4 regions of the Candidatus Thiodiazotropha sp. CDECU1 genome follow, and region 2 is predicted to be linked to each of the others. Evidence: predicted binding sites of a transcription regulator. Region 2 holds the regulator's gene; each other region holds the start of a gene.
The links. Region 2 encodes sigma-54, which starts transcription at its own class of promoters, with help from an activator protein. Its sites were predicted from a motif close to TGGCANGNTNCNTGCTT; they were not measured.

Region 1 (5,074 bases), 1.2 Mb from region 2:
CGTCAATATCCCGCAAACAGCTGGAAAAAAATCTCAAGCGCCTGAAAAAGCAGGACAACAATCTCTACGTCAAGGTCATCATCCCCAAAAACAGCGGATTGTCATATAACGAAGCCTGGTCGTTCACCAATCATATGCACCAAAACTATGACTACTACTATCAGGAAGAGGCAGAGAAGGAGCGTATAGTCGAGTAGACCCACATAGTCATAACCCTATCGGCCTTACCAGGCTCAATCATCAGACCGGCTATTATTTGAAGGAATTTAATCAAATGAATAGAGTCATATTAAGATAGACACTGGATTGCCCTGGACAGATGATTTACACCAACAAAAGATGCGACAGACTCCCAATCCTAAGCATCCTCTGCCTACTTCTGTTCGCAGGGTGCGCCTCCAATGTCCCAAAGGTCATCGGCACCCCCCCGGCGAGTAATATCCAGGTAGACGAAGTACAGCAGCGGCAGCAGCAGTTCATAGACGCCAAAATACGTTGGGGTGGCGATATCATCTCGGTTGAAAATCTGGCAACGGAAACCCGGATTGAAATTCTTTCCCGTCAACTCGACGATGAGGGTAAACCCAAACAGGAGAGTCGCAGCATCGGCCGCTTTATCGCTCGTATCGAGGGTTACCTGGAGCCGGAAGAGTATCCGAAGAACCGGGAACTCACCGTCACCGGCACTATCCAGGAGGTGGTGGAAAAACCGGTCGGAGACTATCCCTACCCCTACCCGGTGGTTGCGGTAGAGGCCTATTACCTCTGGCCGGAGGATAAGGTCTACGCCCATCCCTACTACTACGACCCCTTCTACGACCCCTTCTATTATCCCTACTGGCGTAGATACCCCTACTACTACTGGTAATAGACTCGATGCGCCGGTCTCGAATCCTGATTCTAGCGGCACTGTTGCAGGCCTGCAGCAGCCAGCCGGTGATACCCGTCGCTGACCGTACAGTCACGCCCCAGCAGGCCTCCTCCTCGCAACCGAACCCCGACGCCCCTCTCCTGCAATGGGGGGGTGTCATTATCGAGACCCGAAATCTGCGCGATACCACCGAGATCCAGATTCTGGCCTATCCCCTTGACGAGAATGGACGTCCCGATACGCAAGCGAACTCCATAGGACGTTTCATTGCGCAACAACCAGGTTATCTCGAGTTGGTGGAGTATGGGATTGGCCGACAGGTAACGGCGACCGGTAAATTCTCGGCGATCCGTCAAGGTCTGGTTGCCGATAGTGGCTATCCATTCCCCATATTGCGGTGTGATGAGATTATGCTCTGGCCTGAGCGCAAAGCCAGGTCGAAACCACGTATACACTTCGGTTTTGGCGCCAGCTCGGGAGGCGGGGGTTTTGGTGGTATAGGTATAAGCTTCTGAAATAGAAGGACAAACACCAGTGGATTGCGAGACTTTACCCCGAAATCACAGCTTGTTGGCGACCTGATTGCGTAGATAGACCGGGAGGGCATGCTCTGGAGCAACCGCCAGACCTGCCTGGTAATCCGCAGCCGCCAGCGATGCGATATCCCGGGCGCTGCAGTAGATCTCCGCTTTGAAACCCAGCAGCGTGCCCCGTAGGCGCTGCTCCAGCTGTTCGCTGTAGGCTCCCCACCCGGAACCAACCCCGTACCACTCGTCATCATGAGGAATCTCCACCTGCTGCGGGGATCCGACCTGTTCCGGAATAGCGGGCACGGCAAGCTCCTTTTCTCCTACCCTGTAACCGGCCCAATAGAGCTCCCCCATTCTGGCATCAAAGGCAGTGAGCAGTTTGCGCTCCCCCTTCTCCCGATAGGCCCTTTGCGCCAATGCCGCCAGGGTCGATACTCCCACCACCGGCAAGTCCGCCGCAAAGGCAATTCCCTGAATCACACCCGTCGCAATCCGCACACCGGTAAATGAGCCAGGGCCGCGGCCGAACGCCACAGCATCCAGGGATGCAGGAGTCAGATTTGCCTCCCGCAGAAGATCATCAACCATCTCCAGGATCAATTCACTGTGTCCACGGGGCAAAATTTTGTAACGTATCGATATATCGCCACTGAGATAGAGTGCGGCTGAGCAGGCCTCGGCGGCCGTTTCTATTGCGATCAATTTCATCTTTTCTGGAAACTCTTACACCCCAAAGTTAAATACTGAGAATTTATGTGACTATTATTCCTACAGTGGTCCGCACATACCCCATAACTCATTATAATTAATGGAATTAATTCAGAATCGCGCAGGTGTCGGAATAGTTTACAGCCTGGTTTCACTGAAGCAATAAAAATGCGTAACTATCTGAATAATAAATATAATAAATTTTTGGCACGGAATCTGTATTAATACAGGGCAGGAGCATTAAATTTATATTTTCGAGGATTCATCATGAACATCAAGCAGACTTTACTCAAGACCAGTGCCATCTTAGCACTCTGCGCCTTCAGTAGCACATCAAGCGCCACCATCCTGAGTATTGGGGACATGGCTTCCTTCAGCTTCAGCAGCCAAGATCTCTTCGATTATTCTGCTGATACCGGTGTTCAAACCGAACGTAGAGATGTACAGACGGTCTCCATGGATCGATTCGACGCTTCTCTGGGTCAGTTATTGGACGTGAATATCTGGTTCGAGAGTGACTGGAGCCTTGGTTCAGTGGTTCAATCCTATGACACCAGGTTCAGAGCTTCTGCCTCAGGTGCTGGCCGTTCCATCAGCCGCCAAGCAGTTCGTCTGGTCGACCCTAACCGGGAAGTTGAGATCAACCGCGAGGTTACCCGGGACAACTGCCGGGATCTTCTGAGTTGCTCAGACAGCAGCCTCGCAACAGGGTCTTTTAGCGAGGCATTTGATCTGTCGAGTTTCGGTCTAGACGATTTTGTCGGGAACAACCCCCTGGATTTGAGACTCGTACGTACTTTGGTTGCAGACCTGACCCGTTGCGGCCCATATGACAACTGTGTACAACGCACCAAATTCAACGCCTGGAGCGGCAACGTGTATGTCAGCTATACCTATGATGACTCACCGGAACCGGTGGATCAGGAAGTGGAAGTGAATGTACCCGAGCCCTCAACACTCGTACTGTTGGGCATGGGCCTTCTGGGCATAGGCGCCTCACGTCTCTACAGAAAGAAGAACGCTTAAACTATTTACTCTCCTCGAAAAGGGACGCCCGCTATATGCGGGCGTTTTTTTATTCCTATACTTGCGCCCCCGCCATTCTGCGTTTTTGCAGCCACTCCTGAAAACCCAGCAAAAGATCCCATAACACCGGAATAATAAACAAGGTCAACGCCGTGGCCGTGGCCAGACCCGTGACAAAAGTGGACGCCATGGTTCCCCAGATCAGTGAGTAGCTGGGAAATCCGATTGCCATCGGCAACAGCCCCAGGGATGTGGTCAATGTGGTCAACAGAATCGGACGCAGACGTATATGGACCCCTTCGATAATCGCTTCACGCCGGGAAAGTCCCTTGCGATAACGCTTGTTGATAAAGTCGATCAGCACCAGGGCGTCATTGACCACAACCCCCGCCACACCGATCACGGCGATGAAACTGTTCACAGTGAAGAGTGATTGAGTTACCAATTTGCCGAATACGACCCCGATCAGGGCAAAAACGACGGCGGACAGAATAATCAGCGGCTGTAGATAAGACTGAAACTGGGTCGCCAGAATCACGTACATCACCAAAACAGCGATGATAAAGGCATATGCCAGGGACTCGAAAGATCGCTGGGTATCCTCGTGTTCGCCACCGAAGGTCACTGTTGCCCCCGGATAGCGATCGCGAATCGTTTCGAAATGGTCCCTGACCCGGCTCACCACAGCGGGAGTCGAGGTGGGAGCCCCTTCACGAATATCCGCCTTTAAACTGATCGCCCGCTGCCCCTGGTAGCGCTTGATCTCACCAGGTTCATTATATGCCTGCACAGTCACCAGGTCCGCCAGATAGACAGGGTGTTGCGCATCCTCCACTACTGGAATATAGAGCGCATTTTCCGGGTCCTGCAGGGCCTGCGAATCGATCCGCAGTTTCAGATCGACCTCTTCGTCGATATGCCGGTACTTACCCAGATAACGGCCGTCCAATACACTCGCCGCCAGCCTTGCCACCTGATTGTTGTCCAGTCCGAACTCGGCGACCCTCTCCTGCTCGACCGAGAGTCGGAACAACCTTTTGGGGACGCCGCGATCATCATCCAGGCCGATTAGATGCGGACCGATATCAGATGATGCTTGCATAAAGGTCAACAACTCTGCGGCAAGTCCGGAGACTGCATCCACGTTCGCTCCCACAACCCGCACATTGATATCCTTGCCACTTGGTGGACCGTCATTTTGTGGATGGATATGCAGAGTATAACCATCCGTCTCATAGATCGGTTTTAATTTCTCCCGCATGCGGTCGAGATGGGCCAATGGGTCATCGAAACTCTGCGCCGAAGCACTCGGCATGGTGACCATGACAGAACCATGATTATTCCCATATATAGGTTCGTAGTCTTCGTTGAAATAGAGACCGGATAGCCCCGCTGCTGCACTGGCCATTCCCGGCCCATCCTCCATAACCGTCTCTGCAATGCGTTTAACCCGCTCATCCACCTCCTCGATCGCGATATTACTCGGACCCACGATATCCACATAGTAGAGCTTGTAGTCGTCAGGAAAAAACTGAATTCTGATCAAAGGAACCTTACCGCTCGCGGAAAGCGCAAGAATCATTACCGAAACAGCAAACAGCAGGCTGACCGCCAGAACCGACAACAGTCGAAACCGCAGAGTCAAGGATAACAGCCAATCGGTGAATCTCCGCGCAACCCTCATCATTGCATTGTCCCGCTGCAGCAGATCGACGGCACTCTGCTGACGTGGACCGAAATCCAAATAGTGAATCGGCAGGATCAACAGGCACTCGATGAGAGAAGCGATAATGGCGAAGCTAACCGCTTTCGGTACCAATGCAAAGAACTGTCCGGTAGAACCCGACATGATCAACATCGGCAAAAACGCGGCCACCGTGGTCATGGTGGCCGAGATCACCGGTAACGCCACTTCAGCCGTACCGTTGATTATCGCATC
Region 2 (5,074 bases):
CTGAGTTGGACAGCTATCTTTGAAGCGTCAACTGATCGGTCTCTTTTTCATCCTTGCAGCACTGCTGAGTCTGGGCTGGTGGATGAATAGATTGACACAGCCGGAAGAGGTCAGACAGCCCAGGGTTAAAATCTATCCCGATTCGTATGCCGACGGACTGGTGGTACAGACCTATGATGACCAGGGTGTGCTGAAACAGCGTTTGCAGTCACGAGGGATGGAACATTTTGAACAAACCGGGATTACCAAACTGAAACAACCGACTCTCTGGCATTTCGATCAACAGGCTCCACCCTTGCAGATGCAGGCTCAGGATGGCCTGATCAAACGCAGTGAATCGACCCTGCATCTACCCGGTCGGGTGGTAATCGACAGACCAAGCAGTGCGGATTTGGCACCACTCCATATCATCACCCAGGATTTGACCCTGCACATTGATGAATCCTTTGCCACCACCGAAGCGCCGGTACGTATTGAAAGCGAGAATCAATGGATGACGGCAACGGGTATGCAGGCCTGGTTGAAAGGACCGATGCGACTCAAGCTGCTACATGAGGTGCGAGGCTATTATGAGATTCAATAGAGCAAAAGCCGGCATGGTCTATCTGATTTTGCTGCTATGCATAGCGCAACCGGGGCTTGCGCTGGAGAGTGACAAGGATCAACCCATGCAACTGGAGGCGGACAGCCTTTCCATCGATGAAGCGTCTGGGGTGGTGCTCTATGAGGGTAGTGTCGAAGTTACCCAGGGCAGTCTGAAAATTTGGGCCGAGCGACTCTGGGTGCATCGCCGCCAGGGTAAAACCGAGAAGGTTATCGGTGAAGGGAATCCTGTTCGCTTTCGCCAATTGATAGAGCAGGGGGGAGAAGAGGCGCGCGGCGAAGCCCGACGGGTGGAGATCAGCCTGGAGCACGATGAGTTACTGTTGATCGATGATGCGCTGCTTGAGCAGGGAAACAACCATTTTCGAAGCGACCGGATAATCTACAATCGCGGCAAGGCACTGGTAAGGGCGGGTACCAGCGCACAAGGCAAGCAGCGAGTACAGGTCGTCATTGAACCTGAACAGCAGTCAAAACCATGAGCCAGCTACAGGCCAAGGCGCTGCAGAAGCAGTATGGAAAGCGTAATGTGGTGGATGGTGTCTCACTCAGCGTGAACAGTGGTGAGGTGGTTGGGTTGTTGGGGCCGAATGGCGCGGGAAAGACCACCAGTTTCTATATGATCGTTGGCCTGATCCAGGCGGATAGTGGGGAGATACTCCTGGATGGAGAGGTATTGACCGATCAGGTGATGCATAAACGGGCACGCAGCGGTATCGGCTATCTGGCTCAGGAGCCATCGGTTTTTCGCCGCCTGAGTGTGGAGCAGAATATTCTTGCGATCCTGGAGACCCAGGAGCAGCTGGATGCCGCCAGACGCCGTGAGCTGTGTGACGAGCTGTTACTGGAGTTAGGTATCGGGCACTTGAGGGAAAGCCTGGCAATGAGCCTCTCCGGGGGTGAGCGCAGGCGTCTGGAGATTGCCAGGGCCCTCTCCATTCGGCCGCGCTTTATATTATTGGATGAACCCTTTGCCGGTGTCGATCCCATTGCGGTCATCGATATCAAGAAGATCATTCAGCACCTGAAGGCCCTGCAAATAGGCGTCCTGATTACGGATCATAATGTCAGAGAGACCCTGGATATCTGTGATCGGGCCTATATCATCAACAGCGGTCGCGTGTTGGCTGAGGGCTCCACGGGAGAGATACTTCAGAACGAGGAGGTTCGAAGTGTCTATCTCGGTGAGGATTTTTCCATGTAGCAGACTGAGGGGGCTTGGTTATCCTGTTGATTTTAAATGAATTACAGGATTAATCCTTGAATGGTTCGGGCATTGGGCAAGGTAATGCAGTGGGATTCAGCCAAGAAATATATTTTTCCTCTGCGGCGTTTTTTAGCTAGAATGAAATTAAAGACATACAAATAACATACCAGGTCCAAAGATAACATCTGCGATGAAGCAGGCCCTACAGCTCCGGCTCGGTCAACATCTAACCATGACACCTCAATTGCAGCAGGCAATACGCCTGCTGCAACTCTCCGCGCTCGACCTGAGTCAGGAGGTTCAGGAGGTGATGGAGACCAACCCCATGCTCGAAGTGGAAGAGGAGTTTGGTCAACAGAACACCACCAAGGAGGGGGAGGCCGCTGACAGCGGGGTGTCGGAGCAATCTGCGGCGGTTGATGCGAACAGCAACGACATCAACAACGAACGTGAAATTAAGACTGATGCGCCCCAAGCGACGGAGGAACTGCCGGTCGATAGCGAATGGAGCGATGTCTACGACAGTTATCAGCCCACTTCAAGCGGTGGTGGCGAGACGAACGATCACGACTATTTGATGCACAATAGTAGTGCCACAACCCTGCATGACCATCTGGTATGGCAGATGAACCTGACGCCTTTCTCACCCCAGGATATCGCAATCGCCACAAACATCATCGACGGCATCAATGAGGATGGCTATTACACCGGTGATCCGGAGGAGGTGCTGGAGTCGCTCAACGATGAAGAGGCCACCATTGAGGATATCAATGCGGTGTTGCACCGGATCCAGGCGTTCGACCCGCCTGGCGTGGGGGCCCAGGGCCCTCAGGACTGTCTCCTCATCCAGTTGAATCAACTACCCGAATCGACCGCCTATCGGCAGTTGGCAATCAAGCTTTGCAGGGACTATTTCAATCTTTTGACCGCGCAGGATCAAAATCAGATCATACGCAGGATGAAGATCAATCAGGATGAGCTTGTGGCGGTGATGCAGCTGATTCGTACACTTAATCCCCACCCGGGTTCACTGATTGCCAGCAGCGAGCCGGATTATGTCATACCCGATGTGTTCGTGAGCAAGCAAAACGGTCGCTGGATAGTCGAGCTGAATGGCGAGGTGACGCCAAAATTGCGGGTGAACACAGGTTATGCCAATTTGATCAGGCGCGCGGATCAGAGCGAAGACAACACCTTTCTGAAGAACCATTTACAGGAAGCTCGTTGGTTCATTAAGAGTTTGATGAGTAGAAACGAGACTATTTTACGCGTAGCGAGTAAAATCGTAGAGTATCAAAGGGGGTTTTTCGAACATGGAGAAGAGGCGATGAAGCCTCTGGTTTTGAGGGATATCGCTGAGGCGTTGGAAATGCACGAATCGACCATATCCCGTGTGACAACCCAGAAATACATGCATACACCCAGGGGGACACTGGAGTTCAAGTATTTCTTTTCCAGCCATGTCAGCACCAGTGCGGGAGGTGAGTGCTCGTCTACAGCGATTCGCGCGCTGATAAAGAAAATGATAGCCGCTGAGATTCCCAACAAGCCTCTCAGTGACAACAAGATTGCCGCTCTTTTGTCTGATCAGGGTATCGAAGTCGCCCGTCGGACAGTGGCAAAGTACCGAGAGTCGATGGGTATTCCTCCATCGAACGAACGTAAGCGTCTGATATAGGAGTTATTTGAGCGACGAATCGCAGGTTGTTAACAGCGATCCCTTTGCGGATGCAGCCAGGCACGAGGCTTATGCGGATTGCTGCACAGCATATACTGAAAGTACGATTGGTCCTCAATTAGTGACATCAGGCAGGGTGATGGGTAACCTCATCTAAGATAGGAGAAAATTATGCAAATTAGCGTGACCGGTCATCATGTGGATGTAACCGATGCCTTGAAAAGCTATGTAGACAATAAGTTTGAACGTCTTGAGCGCCATTTTGATAATGTGATCAATGTCCACGTTATCTTGAGCGTGGAGAAAATGAGGCAGAAGGCAGAAGCTACAATGCAAGTGAACGGTGCGAGTGTTTATGCGGACTCTGTACAGGAAGATATGTATGCAGCCATCGATCTGCTCACGGATAGACTCGATAGGCAGGTGTTGAAACACAAGGAGAAAATGAAAAGTCATCGCGCCGGTAGCGGCGTTAAGTATGCGTCTGAGTAATACGGGCTGATTGAACTGGCGAGGTCTCCATGTTTCCAAACGGCTATCTTGTGGAAGAACGGATCGGTTGCAAAGTGGAGGCTGCCAGCAAGAAGCGCGTATTGGAACAGCTCGGTCAGCGCTTGGCCGAGGCTGTTCCCGATCTCAATCAAGATCTGGTATTTGATGCGCTCCTCGAGCGTGAAAGGCTGGGTAGCACCGGTCTGGGCAAGGGTATCGCCCTGCCCCACGCCCGCATGCCGCAAATCACTGGAGCGCTTGCAGCGTTTATCCAGCTCCCCGAGGGAATCGATTTCGACGCAATCGATAATCAGCCGGTTGATCTTGCCTTTGCAATGTTGGTTCCGGAGGAGGCAACCGACGAACATCTGCAGCTTTTGGCCAAGTTGGCGCAGATGTTCGATGATGAGGAGTTCTGCACTGCCCTGAGGCAGGCGGCAAGCGCACATGATCTTTATGAACTGATCCAGCAACGGGAAGCTATAATCTCTGCTTAATGAAGCCAATCTATACCATTCGGGATCTCTATGATGAGTTGGCCAGCGAACTTTCGCTGACCTGGAATGGTGAGGGGGGAGACGCGGAGATTGTGGTGGATATCGAGCTGCAGCATGGAAGGCAGCCCGCTGGCCCCCTCAACTTGATCAGGCCCAATCAGATCCAGGTCATCGGGCCACCGGAAAGGAAACATCTGCTGAGTGAGGAAAAGGATGCCTATCATGAATACCTACAGGTTCTATTCAAGGCCTCACCGGCCGCGCTTATATTTACCGATGGTTTAAAACCACTTCAAGAGTGTGAGGGACAGGCCATGGATAGGAATGTCGCACTTTTCTATACCCCGCAATCCGATAATCAGGTGATAAAACGCCTGGTGGAACGCTTCAGCCAGCCGGTGGGTGAAAAGCTGCTGGTACATGGGGTCTATATGGAGGTCCTGGGCAGGGGAGTGCTGTTCAGCGGTGATCCGGCGATCGGTAAAAGCGAACTCGCACTGGCGCTCATTTCCCGCGGACATTGTCTAATTGCGGATGACGCAACGGAGCTCTATAAATCAGCCAGTAAAACACTCATCGGTCGTTGTCCGAAGGTTT
Region 3 (5,074 bases), 1.6 Mb from region 2:
CTCGAGCCAATCCTCACCCAATTGGGGTAGATGCTTGGTATCTACAGCCTGAGGAGATACATTGCCGTGGGCTAAAGCCTTACCCGTAATAATAGTCGATAGCACTATACCGAGTACGACTTTAATAGATGTTGTGCTTTGCATGTGGAAATACTCCAGGTAATCAAACAGAAAACCGAAAGATGATAATCATCCAACAATTTCCCTTTTCGCTATTTATCTATCGAATACTGAGTTGGTTGTTTGTGTAATAAGGTTGCTTGGCCTGAACCAGGGTCGGATATTGCGTGCTATATCCGACCCTGGCCCAACTGATCAGACGTCGGACAGCTTGAAGACCCAGAGCGATCCACCCTGGTTCAGGTACTTGACCTTCTTCGCCACATCACCGCCCCACAGCGGTACCGCGCCACCCCAGCCGGAAGGTACAGCGATGTACTGCTCCCCATCCTGTTCCCAGGTAACCGGACAGCCAACCACTCCGGAGCCGGTCTGGAACTTCCACAGCTCTTTTCCAGATTTGGCGTCAAAAGCCTTTAGGTAGCCTTCCGGAGTACCGGTAAAAACCAGATTACCGGCAGTGGTCATGACACCACCCCAGAGCGGCGCATTATTCTTGTATTCCCATACAATCTTTCCGCTCTTTGGATCCACCGCCCGCAAGGCACCGATGTAGTCATCATTGAGTGGCTTGATGGTAAAACCGGCGCCAAGATAGGCTGCGCCCTTTTTATAAGTAATCGGCTCGTTCCAAATATCCATGCCCCACTCATTGGCGGGAACATAAAAGAGCTCGGTATCTGGACTGTAGGCCATGGGCATCCAGTTTTTTGCACCGAGAAATGAAGGCGCGACAAATACCACGTCACCCTTCTTACCGTCTTTGCTCTTGGTGGGATCTCCGGGACGCACACCCGTTTCGATAGGACGACCGGTCTTGAGATCAACCCCTTTCGCCCAATCGATCTTGTTGACAAAAGGAAAGGCGTTTTTCAACTCGCCGTTAGTACGATCGAGGACATAGAAAAAACCATTCCGATCGGCATGACCCGCCAACTTATCCCCACCGATGTTGAACGAAACCAGTTCATTCACGCCATCGTAATCCCAGCCATCGTTGGGTGTGTATTGATAGTGCCAGGCGATCTTGCCGGTGTCCGGATCGATGGCCAAGGTTGAAGTTGAGTAAAGATTATCACCCGGTCTTAGATGGGCATTCCAGGGTGCGGGATTACCCGTACCGTAAAATATCAGATCGGTTTCATGATCGTAGGTGCCTCCTTGCCAGGTTGCGGCACCACCGGTCTTCCACAAATCACCAGGCCAGGTGGCGTTGGTGTTCCCGGTGAGACCGTTTTCCATCTTCTTATCACCTTTCCATATGTAACCCATATGGCCCTCTACCGAGGGACGAATCCAGCGCAACTTACCGGTCTTCGCATCACGTGCCTCAACACGTCCAATGACCCCGAACTCACCGCCCGAGACCCCGGTGATTACCATGTCCTTGACGATCAGCGGTGCTGCAGTGAACGAGTAACCCGCCTTGTAATCATCAATCTTCGCACGCCAGACCACCTTACCTGTGTCTTGATGGAGAGCGATAATGCGTGCATCCAGGGTGCCGAATATCACCAGATCGTCATACAACGCGGCACCACGATTGACCACGTCACAACAGGGCAGGATGCCATCAGGCAGGCGATGATCATATTGCCACAACTCTTGACCAGTCTTGGTGTCAATCGCATAGAGTCTGGAATATGAGGCGGTAACGAACATCTTTCCATCCTTGATAACCGGTTGTGCCTCCTGTCCACGCTGCTTCTCTCCACCAAAAGAGAAACTCCATGCCGGTACCAGTTTCTTTACGTTACCGGTATTGATTTTTTTGAGCGGGCTGTAGCGCTGACCCTGCTGGCCCATGCCCCAACTCAGGACATCGCCAGTACTTGCTGCATCACCATCTATTTCAGCCTGAGTCGTACGTGCGCTTACCGCTCCGCTAAAAGTGATAGCGGCACTGAGACCGGTTATCACGACCGCGTTGCGGAAAATCTTGTTTCGATGCTGGGAAATCATAATCTCTTCTCCTCCAGGTTCATTGGATTGTTCTGTTCCCGTGACAGTTTGTTGGATAACTCCCATTCCTGGTTAGACGTTTGAGCAAGAAGCAGGCCAAACGGAATTGTTGGCTTTTGTTTATTGTTAAGCGCTTATTTTTATTTAAAAAACAATGAAAACGCTTGGACTGAAAAGAATATTTGGCGGGAAGTGTCTAGCCTGTCTGTGCTGTCATGTTTTTGGGACAGTGATTCAAGACTCAACACAATTGTTGTATTTACAGTGTTCCAGCAAACTACTGTCTGGCACCCTGGGAGAGCGCATGATAAGCCTCACCAACGCGACACGGATCCTGCATGAGCCGCTTTTTCCACCCTTTAAGGGGTAAATTTGAATGAATCAATCTAGGTAGTAGCTGTAGATGTTCAGCATTACCGATACTGGATGCACCGATCAGTCTCTCCTCATCAAACTGGAGATTCAGATATGTGTAGCTGCTTGTTAAGGAATAGACAGCACTCTCACCACCCTGAATTCCATTCCAGGTGCCAAAAGAGCTTGAGACAAGTCCCAGCGTATCAAGCACATTCATGGTGAGACTGCCTGATAATTTTGCCTTGAGACCACACATGTTTGCTGCTGCTATACGGCCATGCTCACTGGCGGTAAGTTGCACGGCTTGCACCCTTCGTCCACCCGTAGAGAAGCCAAGTCCCTGACAAACATCACCGGCGGCAAATACATTCGGCTGGGTTGTGTTGAGGCGCTCGTCCACAAGCACACCATGATCGAAGGCAATCCCTGATCCCTCTAAAAACGTTGTATTCATTTTTGTGCCAGTGGCGAAAATTACCATGTCCGCAGTAATTGATTCACCACTGTTCAGTAACACGGTGAGCTGATTCAAACCCGAACCGGTGCTTTTATTCGTCTTTCTCTTTCTATCAATCGCTTTGACGTCGACGCAGGTTTGTACCGTAATTCCTTTCGCCTCGCACCATGACTGTATGAGACTGCTGGAGTTATCGTCCATCATGTGCGGAAGGACATGCTTACCCTTCTCGATCAGGTTTATCTGCGCACCTGTGCGTGCCAGTGCATCGATGATGACGAATCCGATAAAGCCACCGCCAACAACGACCAAGCGGCTGTTGATACCCAGGTTGCAGATAATCTTCCTTGCATCCTCGAGGGTCCAGCAGTTGACCACACCAGGAAGTTCACTACCGGGTATCTTCGGTTTTTCTGGCCGGCTCCCGGTGGCAATCAATAAACGGTCATATTCCAAGCGGGTGCCATCTGCCAGATTGATTGCATTATTCTGGCTCTCTACCTTGACAACACTGCCTTTGCATACATCGATGGACTGGGATGCAAAATAGTTTTGGCCACATCTGAGATAGGTATCCTTTTCGTCGATCTTGCCTTGCAGAAACCGAGGTATCTCCAGTCGTGAATAGGGCCTTTCCGATTCATTGCTGATTAATGTGACAGTACTGGATTTATCGAATTTTCTAATCGATTCGGCCGCAACCACACCTGCGGGTCCGGCTCCAATGATCACATGCTGCATAGTCTCTATCTCCACTCCCTGAAAGCAAAACACCTAAGGATCAAAGCTGATCGTAAGTGTTTTACAACTACTCCGAACTTCTTCCTGACTGAGCCTTGGACTGTCGTTGTTACAACGCCTGCTGTGTTTGTAATCTTCCAATGTAGAGGGATCACCAGCATCCAATTACCCGCCCAACTTTGTGTGAACTACCCGAAAATTCCAGCCGCCCAATTCCGCACAAAACCGGGATAGATCCCGGACCTTACACAGGATTTCGACCTGAAAATGATTGTGCCTAAAGCCCTCGCAAAAAGCGCGCCACCATGTTGGTATAGAAATTGATGTTATATGAATAGTGTTGGTGGTTTATGCTTGTGACGATTTACCGGGAGATCCTGGAAACAGGCTTGAAACCTGGATATTCCAAGCCGCTGAATCACCGCCGACAAGCCCTGATAAAGAACTATAAATAGACAGTATCCGATTGTTATTGTAAGCATTATTACGAACTGTAATAGCGTGAGACGTGATTAACAATTTGATCTTTGATTTTGCGACGGCACACACGTTGTGCCGGAAAAAGGCAAAATCCAATTTGACTGGCTATGCCATTTTTGAACAATCGATTGTGTCGAAAATGAACACTTTATATACAAAATTGGTTGCATAGCGTCTACAGTTAACTGTTACGACAACAAAAAAATAATAACTAGTGCAGACTGACTGCCATTATGACCGGATGGAGTGAAAATGACCCAAAATCAGAAGCTTCGGCAACATGCTCAGCGCCTCTCTTCAGTGGCGGCGTTGAGTGATGGTGTTGAGGATCTAGGCATTGAGCGTGAGATTGTCAGATCCTGGCAACGCTGTTTGAATGATGATCATTTGGACCCATTCAAGCCCCGCGGCCCGAATGTTCTCGAACCGCAGACCCTGCATGAACTCAGATCCCGTTTCGATGCCTTTATCAGGCTCTCAGAACCGGAGTTGGCCAATCTGGCATCGGCACTATCCGGTAGCGGTTATGCCGTCATATTGACCGATAACAAAGGTCTCATCCTGCATCATCAGGTCGAGGATAATCTGACCGAGGAGTTCAAGAAGGCTGGATTGTGGCAGGGAGCGGACTGGGGAGAGGGGCATGTCGGTACCAATGGCATAGGCACCTGTATATCGGAAAGGCGCCCGGTAACCGTGCACCGTGATGAACATTTTCTCAGACAAAACATCGACCTCTCATGCTCGGCATCGCCGATACTCGACCCGCATGGCAATCTGCTTACCGTGCTGGACGCATCCTGTTGCGGCACGCAGGACTCGCGTGCCTCGCAGATCCATACCCGTGCCTTGGTCGTCAGTTATGCACGCCTGATTGAAGGCCGATATTTTCTGCGTGAATTCCGCAATCAACGGGTATTGCGTTTTCACAGTCGCGTGGAGTGTGTCGCATTGCCG
Region 4 (5,074 bases), 1.9 Mb from region 2:
GCCTGGGTCTCTTCCTCACCCTTCAACCATGGTGCCTGAATCTTTCCCCAGCAGGGATTGTTCAGGGTCATATCCATATCCCGGGCGAAGATGGCGAAGCCGTCGTAGCCGTGATAAGGACCGGAATAGTCCCAGGAGTGCATCTGACGGAAGGGGATGCCCATCTTCTGAAAGATGTACTTCTCCTTGATGCCGGATCCGATCAGGTCGGGTTTGATCTTTTTGACGAACTCCTCGAACTCGTAGCCGGTGACATCGTCGTAGATCAGGGTGGCGTTACCCATATCCTTGATCGTACGGTCGTAGTCGTCGTTATGAGCGAACTCGTAACCGGTGCCGACCACTTCCATACCCAGGTCCTCATAGGCGCCGATGATGTGACGCGGACGCAGACCGCCCACATAGAGCATCACCTTCTTGCCTTCCAGACGCGGACGATACTTGGCAATCACTGCGTCGTACTCAAGCTTGTACTTTTCGATCACCTTCTCGGCATTGGCCTGGATAGTCTCGTCGAAGAAAGCGGCAATCTTGCGCAGCGACTCTTCGATCTTGGTAGGACCGAAGAAGTTGTACTCCATCCACGGAATACCGTACTTCTCTTCCATGTGGCGGGAGATGTAGTTCATGGAACGGTAGCAGTGGAGCAGGTTCAGCTTGGCCTTGGGAGTGTTCTCCATCTCAGCCAGGGTGCCGTCACCGGACCACTGAGCGATAACACGCAGACCCATCTCTTCCAACAGGGTACGTGAAGACCAGGCGTCACCACCGATGTTGTAGTCACCGATGATGGTAACGTCGTAGTCGGTGCCCTCGAAGCTGGTGTCGTTGTCACGGTTGTGCAGCACCCAATCGCGCACAGCGTCATTAGCGATGTGATGACCCAGGGACTGAGAGACTCCGCGGAAACCCTCACAACGGACAGGAACCACAGGCTTCTCGATCTCTTTGGCAGTCTGCTTGGAGACGGCTTCGATGTCGTCACCGATAAGACCGATAGGACACTCGGACTGTACCGTGATGCCCTTGTTGAGAGGGAACAGCTGTTCGATTTCGGTCATGATCTTGGACAGCTTCTTGTCGCCACCGAAAACGATATCCTTCTCCTGGAAATCGGAGGTGAAGTTCATCGTACCGAAGGTGTTGATGCCGGTGGTGCCCACATAGTAGTTACGACGGCCGGCACGGGAGTACTGGCCACAACCGACAGGACCGTGAGAGATGTGGATCATGTCCTTGATCGGACCCCAGACCACACCCTTGGAACCGGCGTAGGCACAACCACGGATGGTCATCACACCCGGCAGGGACTTTCGGTTGGAGGTAATGCACTTCTTGGACTGCTCCACCTCTTGGTCGTTGACCGTGAGATGTTTGGCGCGGTCCTTCTTCGCATCCTCTGGATAGACTTCGAGCACCTCCTGGATGAGGGCTTCGGTCTCTTCGCGTGTCATAGTTGACATAAAATTCTCCTTCACCTGCCACCACTAATCCGTGGATAGTCAGGCTATGAAAAACGATCTGTTATGTAGACACCGGTCGACTGGCCGACCGGTGTCACCGTTCGCTTATGCGATGGCCTTATGCCTCAGCAGTAGCGGTCTGGCCGATGATGCTCTCGTCTTCTTCATCCATGAGGCCGAAATCCATCAGCAGATCTTCAAGCGCATCCATGGTGATCGGTGTTGGGATGACGAACATCTCGTTCTCAATGATCTTGGTAGCAAGATCACGATACTCTTGAGCCTGCTTGGCTTTAGGATCGTATTCGATAACGGTCATGCGGCGAATCTCAGCACGCTGCACCACGTTGTCACGAGGTACGAAGTGGATCATCTGAGTGCCGAGCTGGCGAGCCAGTTCCATGATCAGCTCGTCCTCACGAGCAGTGTTACGGCTGTTGCAGATCAGACCTGCCAGACGCACACCACCAGAGTTGGCGTATTTCACGATACCTTTAGAGATGTTGTTGGCAGCGTACATAGCCATCATCTCACCGGAACATACGATGTAGATCTCTTGGGCTTTGTTCTCGCGGATGGGCATGGCGAAACCACCACACACTACGTCGCCGAGTACGTCGTAGAATACGAAGTCGAGGTCTTCCTCATAGGCGCCTTCCTCTTCAAGGAAGTTGATAGCGGTGATAACGCCACGGCCGGCACAACCGACACCAGGCTCAGGACCACCGGACTCGACGCACTTGATGTCGCCATAGCCGGTTTTCAGTACATCTTCCAGCTCCAGGTCCTCAACGGTACCGGCCTCGGCAGCCATCTCCATGATGGTGTTCTGCGCCTTGGAGTGCAGAATCAGACGGGTGGAATCCGCTTTGGGGTCACAACCGACGATCATGACTTTCTTACCCAGCTCGGCCAGACCAGCGACCAGGTTCTGGGTCGTGGTAGACTTGCCGATGCCGCCTTTACCGTAGATTGCACATTGACGCAGTGCCATGTTGGATCTCCTTACATATTGTTGAATCAGTAGTGACTAAAGTCGTTTGAGGTCACGTGGACAACTGGTGTTGAGCAAGCGGCGTGCCAAATCCGATAAAACATCGTATACTATTGTTTTTATTGATTATATTATTTGACTCAAAGTGACAAACCGAGGTCGGGTTCGCGACAATCACCCAGCAAGTGTATGGATGAAAACAAACAATCAGTACCAAAGACGACCTCCCTGCCGGCGTATGCGCGCCTATCCATCAATCACTGCAATCTACCCGCGGTAATCCTCGGCAGCCTCACTTTTCAGCAACACCCAGTGCCCCTTATGCTGGATGGCGTACAAGAGCTGCACGATGAGCTTTTTTCCTGTTTGCAGCGGGTGTCCAGCAGACAAGAGAGGGCAATCCACTTCATGGACTATATGCGATCCGGTTTTCTGCTCGATAACCTGGATGAGGCTGGATTTGATGCTGAACAGAGTCGCCTCAAAAGAGACAAGGCGGATTATTTGCGTATCTTGCGCGGCTGGATGTTCGACCCGGATGGGAAGGAAGCAGCGGTATTGAAAAGCTGGGTGGAATCCCGATTCGGTCTGCTACCGAGAAACCATGGCGGCGCCTTGGGTGACTACTCCTCGGCTCGCTACCTGGCCTATTTAAGTGATCGTGCCAAGGGGCTCTACAATACCAATGGATTGGAGGCCCAACTCGATCTCCTTTACACCTATTGTCAGTATGAGGTGAAACAGTGTTATCCGTCGCAGACGCATCTCACACTCTATCGAGGGATAAACCATATCAAGGATCACGAGATTCTAGAGCAGTTGGACAAGCACCAATGCATACTGTTGATGAATAATATCAACTCATTTACCAATCAGCGGGAGCGAGCCGACGAATTCGGAGACTATATCCTGGAAGCGGAAATACCACTTGTTAAGTTACTCTACTTACCTGATCTCTTACCCGACAGGCTAAGAGGTGAAAACGAATATATGGTGATTGGCGGTGTCTATCGTGTCGGCGTCACAACCTTGTGAGCAGATTACCAGTTCATACCCCATACAGTGAATCACGAAAATATTGCTTGAAGTGTTTCATCACCTGTTTAGGGATAGTTGCCTCCACCAATAGACGCAACTCGTGTATCCGATCATAGGAGACACTGCTTCCTATTTTCAATGCCTCATCGATTTCATTATGAATGGAGGGTTCCAATAGCACGCCTTTCCTCTCTTTTACCACCCCATAGACTGCCATCAATGCCATCTGCTGTTCAGGAAGCATTTTGCATTTATTGTCCAGGATCTTCAGCATCACCGCAGTGACACAATCGATTTGAAGAGGATCAAGGGGTGCCGTTTGAGCCCACACGGCGGCAGGATGAGGATTTTCAATGGCTGTCTGAATGTTCATGGAGTAAATCCAATATCTGGTTAAGCCTGAGAGAAGTCATGCATAAACTCCATCAACATCTTTCGATATTGATCGCAATAGTAATCAACGGCCTTGGTCCTATTCTCAGATGCCCCATCCGACGCATAAAAGAAGTGGATATTATACCACGCAGCGGCATACATGAATGCCGCACTAAGGAAGGGTGCCAGATGGATAAAATCAACTGCAACTTCCCGAAAATCTGATTCCTGCATAGTTCGATACTCAATCTGGCCCGTTGAAAGTTAACTACACTATTCATGCCAAATCACTTCAGACTCAGACAACAACAAACATCAGCTGATGATTAACAACACAATAAGCTCGCCAATTTGTTTCCCGGCTTGTAGGAAAACCTACAAAATCGATTGACGGTAAGCACAAGAGTTATATTAACAACCTGTTTCTCTTCGATTTAACTGGTTGGCCTGTGTCTTGCTTTATCTCTATATCAATCTATCAAACTGGAGACTATCAATGTCGGAGATGAATTTTCAGGCACTCAAAGCGGGTGTTGCGTCGGGTGATATAGTGCCCTATCTCGGTGCAGGTGCGCTCAAGGGATCGTCTCATTCTGAGACAGGTGAGCCTATCCCGGCTGATAGTGACAGTCTGATTCTTGCCATGAATGGTGGCAAACCCATGGCACCAAGACTGATGTATGAATTCGCCAGAGCAGCCATGGATGTGGAACTGAAGCGCGGGCGAAATGCGGTGCATCGTTTTCTGGACACGACCTATGCAGAGCAGTCCTGGACCCAATCACCCTTGCATGCCTGGCTGGAATCGATCAAGCCGGCCTATATCGTCGACATCAATAGGGACACCCAACTGCAACAGAGTTACAGCACTACGCCACATACCCTGATCCGCGGTATAGCAAGGATCGGCGGCACCGACTACCGTTTTCGGATTCATCACTATGATGGTGAGAAGTACTCTGCATCCGAGATCGATCAATCGGCAGTCGATACCTCCTTGCCGATCCTGTTCAAACCGATGGGAAGCCCGGCCCCCGATGCGACCTATATCGCCTCGGATGCGGACTATGTGGATTACATCACTGAACTGATGGGTGGGTTCGGGATGCCTAAATTCCTTAAAGAGTATCGCAAAGACAAGCGCTATCTGTTCCTGGGCCTGCGAATGACCCGTGATACCGAACGCATGGTGCTCTCTGATATC

Region 1: R2K28_RS03740 (PEP-CTERM sorting domain-containing protein) is a predicted target of sigma-54. The motif match lies at 2,315-2,331, and genes of this name have one in related genera.
Region 3: R2K28_RS05940 (methanol/ethanol family PQQ-dependent dehydrogenase) is a predicted target of sigma-54. The motif match lies at 2,165-2,181, and genes of this name have one in related genera.
Region 4: nifH (nitrogenase iron protein) is a predicted target of sigma-54. The motif match lies at 2,530-2,546, and genes of this name have one in related genera.

Annotation. Positions count from the first base shown of each region.
Region 1 covers NZ_OY734020.1:815,923-820,996, reverse strand. Annotated here, with positions in the region: gene R2K28_RS03760 (hypothetical protein) at 1-197, shown strand, start outside; gene R2K28_RS03755 (Slp family lipoprotein) at 320-868, shown strand; gene R2K28_RS03750 (Slp family lipoprotein) at 877-1,386, shown strand; gene tsaB (tRNA (adenosine(37)-N6)-threonylcarbamoyltransferase complex dimerization subunit type 1 TsaB) at 1,432-2,109, opposite strand; gene R2K28_RS03740 (PEP-CTERM sorting domain-containing protein) at 2,377-3,135, shown strand; gene R2K28_RS03735 (efflux RND transporter permease subunit) at 3,191-5,074, opposite strand, start outside.
Region 2 covers NZ_OY734020.1:4,119,378-4,124,451, reverse strand. Annotated here, with positions in the region: gene kdsC (3-deoxy-manno-octulosonate-8-phosphatase KdsC) at 1-23, shown strand, start outside; gene lptC (LPS export ABC transporter periplasmic protein LptC) at 20-583, shown strand; gene lptA (lipopolysaccharide transport periplasmic protein LptA) at 570-1,085, shown strand; gene lptB (LPS export ABC transporter ATP-binding protein) at 1,082-1,807, shown strand; gene R2K28_RS18845 (RNA polymerase factor sigma-54) at 2,001-3,488, shown strand; gene hpf (ribosome hibernation-promoting factor, HPF/YfiA family) at 3,660-3,980, shown strand; gene ptsN (PTS IIA-like nitrogen regulatory protein PtsN) at 4,010-4,477, shown strand; gene hprK (HPr(Ser) kinase/phosphatase) at 4,477-5,074, shown strand, end outside.
Region 3 covers NZ_OY734020.1:1,294,652-1,299,725, reverse strand. Annotated here, with positions in the region: gene pedF (cytochrome c-550 PedF) at 1-144, opposite strand, end outside; gene R2K28_RS05940 (methanol/ethanol family PQQ-dependent dehydrogenase) at 316-2,082, opposite strand; gene R2K28_RS05935 (NAD(P)/FAD-dependent oxidoreductase) at 2,360-3,637, opposite strand; gene R2K28_RS05930 (sigma-54-dependent Fis family transcriptional regulator) at 4,370-5,074, shown strand, end outside.
Region 4 covers NZ_OY734020.1:1,566,707-1,571,780, reverse strand. Annotated here, with positions in the region: gene nifD (nitrogenase molybdenum-iron protein alpha chain) at 1-1,463, opposite strand, end outside; gene nifH (nitrogenase iron protein) at 1,582-2,457, opposite strand; gene R2K28_RS07125 (NAD(+)--dinitrogen-reductase ADP-D-ribosyltransferase) at 2,647-3,492, shown strand; gene R2K28_RS07120 (hypothetical protein) at 3,506-3,868, opposite strand; gene R2K28_RS20420 (DUF3144 domain-containing protein) at 3,889-4,032, opposite strand; gene R2K28_RS07115 (SIR2 family protein) at 4,367-5,074, shown strand, end outside.